DNA from 2 places in the Erwinia sp. 009765445 genome. Region 2 is predicted to be linked to the other one. Evidence: predicted binding sites of a transcription regulator. Region 2 holds the regulator's gene; the other holds the start of a gene.
The links. Region 2 encodes PhoB, which activates phosphate uptake and scavenging genes when phosphate is short. Its sites were predicted from a motif close to CTGTCATAAAACTGNCNNAT; they were not measured.

Region 1 (3,506 bases), on a different contig from region 2:
TATTCACATCAGATGTCGGCAGTGTTCCTGTGTCCACCACGGAGATCGCGAATGGTAAAGTCCTTTAACGGACAGGAGCGTCAGAAAATACATATCGCTTACCCTCGTGAGGGCCTTACTGCCCCAACGACTTCCTCTTCTCTTTACCATTCCAGCATTCATTCTGAATTCAGTGTAACCCGGTGCCCGGCGGCGTTCGTACAACGCTGTGTACCGCTCTTAACGGCCAGACAAGGCTTAAAAGGAAGCCACCAAAACCTCTAAAGCGTTCACGTAATCGCGTCGATAATAAAGATGCGGGAAATGAAACCAACTGTAAGGTGCCACTATGGGAAGACAGAAAGCAGTGATCAAAGCTCGTCGTGAAGCAAAACGTGTGCTTCGTAGCGATTCACGCAGTCACCGTCAGCGTGAAGAAGAATCGGTCACCTCGCTGGTGCAGATGGGTGGGTTGGACTCCATTGGCATGGCTCGCGACACCCGCGACCACTCGCCGATTGAAGCCCGTAATGAAGCTCAGGCGCACTATCTCAAAGCCATAGAAAGCAAACAGCTGATCTTCGCTACCGGCGAAGCAGGCTGCGGTAAAACCTGGATCAGCGCCGCAAAAGCGGCCGAGGCCCTGATACATAAGGATGTTGACAGGATCATAGTGACGCGGCCTGTGCTGCAGGCGGATGAGGATCTCGGGTTCCTGCCCGGGGATATCTCAGAGAAATTCGCTCCGTACTTCCGGCCCGTGTATGACGTTCTGGTTAAACGTCTCGGTTCTTCCTTTATGCAATATTGTCTGCGTCCCGAAATCGGTAAGGTGGAGATCGCTCCCTTTGCCTATATGCGTGGGCGTACCTTCGAAAATGCCGTGGTGATACTGGATGAGGCGCAAAATGTCACCGCCGCTCAGATGAAGATGTTCCTGACCCGACTCGGGGAAAACGTAACCGTTATCGTCAACGGCGATGTCACCCAGTGTGACCTGCCGTCCCATGTGCAGTCTGGTCTCAGCGATGCCCTGGCCCGCTTTGAGGATGACGAGATGGTAAGCGTGGTGCGTTTTGGTAAAGAAGACTGCGTACGTTCACAGCTCTGCCAGCGTACGCTGTTGGCCTACGGTTAATCACCGTTTGACGCTGATTCTGTGAGATATAATCAAGCCCGGACGAGAGTCCGGGCTTTTTTTTGAATCATGGTGGTGAGGGGGGGATTGACTCGCTTTGCTCGCCCTTCGGGCAGTTCGTCCGCGCTGCGTCCGATCTGTCCAACCGGCTGAAGCCGGTTGTCGAACCCCGGCGGGGTTTCTCACCCACCCTCTACTGAGCTATATGCGAAAAAAAAGCCCGAACGCGAGTTCAGGCTCTTCTTTAAATTATGGCGGTGAGGGGGGGATTCGAACCCCCGATACGTTGCCGTATACACACTTTCCAGGCGTGCTCCTTCAGCCACTCGGACACCTCACCACAAATACTGCTTCGCCGGCTGGGGCGACGGGGCGCTACTATAGGGAGTCGCCTGATTCTGGTCAAGCAAAATTTTCTTTTTATTCTGGCAGGTTAAGACCTGGCCAGCTCCCGTTCCGCGCGGCTGTCAGGGCTTGCAGCCAGTGCGGGCAATTGTCATCAGGATGACATTTATCTGACGCAAAAATGACATGGTTGTGTCGCAGACTGGCTCCCTGAAACTTTTAGCAAAACTTTTTCACGGAGCGTCGACTTAATGAAACATAAAACCCTGCTCACCCTGTCCCTGATCGCCACCGTCTTATCTGCTAACGCCTGGGCTGATATTGCAGCATACAGCCGCGCTGCTCAGGGAGATATCACTCAACCGGGCGGAGCACGTCGGCTGACAGAAGATCAGACCGAAGCGCTGAAAGCCTCCCTCAGCAACAGCAAGGCGAAGAATGTCATCCTGCTGATTGGCGATGGTATGGGAGATTCAGAAATCACTGCCGCACGTAACTATGCGGAAGGGGCAGGCGGTTTTTTTAAAGGGATTGATGCTCTGCCGTTAACCGGCCAGTACACGCATTATGCGCTGGATAAAAAAACGCATAAGCCTGACTACGTCACCGATTCTGCTGCCTCGGCCACGGCATGGAGCACCGGCGTTAAATCTTATAACGGGGCACTCGGCGTGGATGTGACTGGCAAAGATCATCCGACAATAATGGAACTGGCTAAAGCCGCAGGCAAAGCAAGCGGTAACGTCTCCACGGCCGAGCTGGAAGATGCCACACCTGCCGCGCAAATTGCTCATGTCACTTCCCGTAAATGCTACGGCCCGGAAAAGACCAGTGAGATTTGCCCGGCGAACGCGCTGGAGAAGGGTGGCAAGGGATCGATAGCCGAACAGTTGCTGAATGCCCGCGCTGATGTCACGTTGGGCGGCGGTGGCAAAACATTCAGCGAAACGGCGAAGGCTGGCGAGTGGCAGGGCAAGACACTGGAAGAGCAGGCTAAGCTGCGCGGTTACCAGTTAATCAGCGATTTGAACAGTCTGAATGCAGTTACAGAAGCCAGCCAGGCTAATCCCGTGCTGGGACTGTTTGCTGGCGGCAATATGCCGGTGCGCTGGAAAGGCCCGAAAGCCACCTATCACGGTAACCTGGACGGAAAAACGGTGACCTGTGAAGTGAATGCGGAGCGTCCGGCTTCGACGCCAACCCTGGCGCAGATGACGGATAAGGCCATCCAGCTACTGAGCAAAAATGAGAACGGCTTCTTCCTGCAGGTGGAAGGGGCTTCTATCGACAAGCAGGACCACGCGGCCAATTCTTGTGGGCAGATCGGTGAAACGGTGGACCTGGACGAAGCGGTACAGCAGGCGCTGGAGTTTGCCCGTAAAGAGGGCAATACGCTGGTGGTGGTAACCGCCGATCATGCACACTCCAGCCAGATCATTGCCAATGACAGTAAAGCTCCGGGAGTGACGCAAACGCTGAATACCAGAGAGGGCGGCCTGATGACCATCAGCTACGGCAACTCAGAAGAGGATTCGCAGGGCCATACCGGTACACAGTTACGTATCGCAGCATTTGGTCCTCATGCCGCGAACGTGGTCGGGCTGACCGATCAGACTGACCTGTTCTACACGCTGAAAACGGCGATGGAGATTAAGTGATTTTAGCTGATTGACGTGTTACTGACGCTGCCGGTGCCCGCCATTATGCTGTTGCGGTGTTACAGCCCGGGCCGGCAGCTATTTTGTTAAATTTTGCACTGAACGGAACCAGGGGCACTGTTTTTTCACTCACGTTTACACCCTAACTCACCGTGTGGAAAATCCTATGTCAGTGGACAGTCTCAGATCGGCGGGCTACATCAATCATCCGCAACCATCAGAAAACAGTTTTGGTTCAGGCTTTGGGACTTCGGATCTGTCCTGTAAAACAAACACCTCAGGACAGTCTGGCGGCGGTATTAATTATGGCGCGACACAATCTGGTGGCAGTGCCCTGAACTTCGGCAACAGCATGTCGCAAAGTCGTTCTGCGGTTGATGAAGTTG
Region 2 (3,506 bases):
ACGTTGCAGATCGTTCAGCCATGCGCCGGTGACAATTTCGATATCCAGCCACACCGTTTTGCCATCTTCGCGCGGTTGGATCTCCGCCAGCTGGTTTTCGATCTCCTCCAGCGAGCCTTTAATCATCTGCATTGGCTGGAATAACGGGATATTCAGCGGTTGCACGCTGCTCAGCTTGCCGTCGGTGAACCCGACCAGAAAGACGCTTTTCTCCTTACCCAGCTCGTCAAAGCTGAGTGGGATCGGCGAACCGCTGTAGCGGATATGTTCAGTGTTGGCGATGCGTTGTGCACGGTGAATATGTCCCAGCGCGATGTAATCTGCTGGTGGGAAGGCCTGCGCGGGAAAAGCATCCAGCGTGCCGATATAGATATCGCGCACCGCGTCACTTTTGGTCACGCCCATCGTGGTCAGATGCCCGGTGGCAATGATCGGCAGCGGCAGGTCCATCGCCTCCCGCTGAGCCTGCGCTTCCTGCCAGCACTGCTGGTAATGGATGGTGATCGCTTCCAGCAGGGTTTGCTGTTTTTCATGACCTGACTGACCCGCCTTACTGGTGGTGATATCTCGCGGGCGCAGATAGGGAATAGCACAGAGCAGGGCACCAGGCTGGCCGTCGCGGGTATTGAGCAGCAGAACCTGTTCACGTGGGTCATCGCTGGCTGCGGCAATCACCCGAGTATTCAGGCAGGCCAGCAGTTCGCGGGATTCGTTCAGCGTGGCGACTGAATCATGGTTGCCGCCGAGGATCACCAGCTGGCATTGGGTCTGCTGCAGCCTGACCACAAAGCGGTTGTACAGCTCGCGGGCGTAGCTGGGCGGCGAGCCGGTATCGAAAATATCGCCTGCCACAATGATGGCATCCACCTGATGGGTTTCAGCCTGCGCCAGCAGCCAGTCCAGAAAGGCCTGGTGCTCTGCGGCCCGGCTCTTGGTGTAGAAAAACTGGCCCAGATGCCAGTCAGCGGTATGAATCACTCGCATGGGATCCCTTCGGTGCGGAAAGCTGATCCGACGATTATAAACAGCCCCGGCAAAAACCCCAGCGCGAAAGGCGTTTGCACCTTCAAAAAAGTGTTATAAAACGGTGTTCTTACCGGTGCTTTTTTCATAAAACTGTCATAAAACTGACGCATAATGACGCCGCAAATCCAGTGACATTCCGTCACAGTAGCAGGAGCAATAATGGCTAAGCGCATTCTGGTGGTCGAAGATGAAGCCCCAATCCGTGAGATGTTGTGTTTCGTTCTGGAGCAAAATGACTATCAACCTATTGAAGCTGAAGATTACGACAGTGCCATCAATCTGCTGATCGAACCCTGGCCTGATTTGATTCTGCTGGACTGGATGCTGCCGGGTGGCTCAGGCATTCAGTTTATTAAACATCTCAAGCGCGAAGCGATGACCCGCGATATCCCGGTGATGATGTTAACCGCGCGTGGTGAAGAAGAAGACCGCGTGCGTGGTCTGGAAGTGGGCGCAGACGATTACATTACCAAACCGTTCTCGCCAAAAGAGCTGGTGGCCCGAATTAAAGCGGTGATGCGCCGTATCTCGCCAATGGCTGTGGAAGAAATGATTGAGATGCAGGGACTGAGCCTGGACCCGTCTTCGCATCGCGTGATGTCCGAGACTCAGCCGCTGGAAATGGGCCCGACGGAATACAAACTGCTGCACTTCTTTATGACTCATCCGGAACGTGTTTACAGCCGCGAACAGTTGCTTAATCACGTATGGGGAACTAACGTGTACGTCGAAGATCGTACCGTTGACGTGCATATTCGCCGCTTGCGTAAAGCGCTGGAAGTCACCGGGCACGATCGTATGGTGCAGACGGTTCGCGGAACAGGTTATCGTTTCTCTGCACGCTACTGATCGTTCGCACTGGAGTCTTAACCGTGTTGGAACGCCTCTCCTGGAAGAGATTGCTGTTTGAGCTGGTGCTTGCCTGCATGCCCGCCCTGGTGCTGGGGCTGCTGGTTGGCTACCTGCCCTGGCTGCTGTTGATTTCCGTGCTGGCCGTATCAGGCTGGCACTTCGCGAATTTACTTCGTTTATCTCACTGGCTGTGGGTTGACCGCAGCATGACCCCTCCTGCCGGACGCGGCAGCTGGGAACCTCTCTTCTATGGCCTTTATCAGATGCAGGCGCGAAATCGTCGGCGTCGCCGCGAGCTGGGCAGCCTGATCAAGCGCTTCCGCAGCGGGGCGGAGTCGTTACCCGACGCGGTGGTGCTGACTACGGAAGAGGGGACGATTTTCTGGTGTAACGGCCTGGCACAGCAGATGCTGGGATTGCGCTGGCCGGAGGATAACGGCCAGAACATCCTCAACCTGCTGCGTTATCCGGAGTTCACCCGCTATCTTCGCCAGCGCGATTTCTCCCGCCCGCTGACCCTGGTGCTGAACAGTCATCGCCATTTGGAATTCCGCGTGATGCCGTACAGCGAAGGCCAGTGGCTGCTGGTAGCGCGCGATGTGACGCAGATGCATCAGTTGGAAGGGGCGCGCCGCAATTTCTTTGCCAACGTCAGCCACGAGCTGCGCACGCCGTTAACGGTGCTACAGGGTTATCTGGAGATGATGGAAGAGTCGGATATGAAGGGCGCGCTTCGCGATAAGGCGCTGCACACCATGCAGGAGCAGACCCGCAGGATGGACGGGTTGGTGAAACAACTGCTGACATTGTCCCGCATTGAAGCGGCACCGGCGCTGGATCTGCAGGAAAAAGTCGACGTGCCGATGATGTTGTGGCTGTTGCAGCGTGAGGCGGAGACGCTCAGTCAGGGACGGCATGAAATTCATTTTAATACCGATCCGAATCTGCGGGTATTCGGCAATGATGAGCAGCTGCGCAGTGCGATTTCAAACCTGGTGTATAACTCGGTAAACCATACGCCAGAAGGCACACGTATTGATATCAGCTGGCTGAAGACGTCGCAGGGAGCGCAGTTTAAGGTGAAGGATAACGGTCCCGGCATTGCGGCAGAGCATATTCCCCGCCTGACGGAGCGTTTCTACCGGGTGGATAAAGCCCGCTCACGGCAGACCGGCGGCAGCGGGTTGGGGCTGGCAATCGTGAAGCATGCGCTCAGCCATCACAACACGCGGCTGGATATCACCAGCCTGCCGGGCAAAGAGACCTGTTTCAGCTTTTCACTGCCGCCGAGGTTGATTGTCAGCAACGAATTGTCCCAGAATGCGGTTCGTTGACCGAATCGGAAGTTCAGGATGAAAAAGCTGTTTTTCGCGCTATTGTTGATGCTCAGCACGATGGCCCAGGCACAAGAGGGCATGCTGGCGGGGAACCTGACCAGCGTCGGGTCGGATACGCTGGGCAATCTTATGACCCTGTGGGGAGAGAGCTTTAACCAGCAGTATCCCGGCGTGAACGTGCAGATCCAGGCAGCCGGTTCGTCTACTGCGCCGACGGCACTGGCAGCCGGGGCGGCACAGCTTGGTGCGATGAGCCGCCCTATGCAGGCCGTTGAGCGGCAGCTGTTTGAA

Region 1: phoA (alkaline phosphatase) is a predicted target of PhoB. The motif match lies at 1,622-1,641, and genes of this name have one in related genera.

What each region holds. Positions count from the first base shown of each region.
Region 1 is NZ_JBYUWC010000001.1:303,226-306,731, reverse strand. It holds gene phoH (phosphate starvation-inducible protein PhoH) at 329-1,117, shown strand; tRNA gene AC3Y5R_RS01365 (tRNA-Ser) at 1,370-1,457, opposite strand; gene phoA (alkaline phosphatase) at 1,714-3,120, shown strand; gene AC3Y5R_RS01355 (hypothetical protein) at 3,287-3,506, shown strand, end outside.
Region 2 is NZ_JBYUWC010000015.1:71,466-74,971, reverse strand. It holds gene sbcD (exonuclease subunit SbcD) at 1-984, opposite strand, end outside; gene phoB (phosphate response regulator transcription factor PhoB) at 1,186-1,875, shown strand; gene phoR (phosphate regulon sensor histidine kinase PhoR) at 1,899-3,212, shown strand; gene AC3Y5R_RS16915 (PstS family phosphate ABC transporter substrate-binding protein) at 3,231-3,506, shown strand, end outside.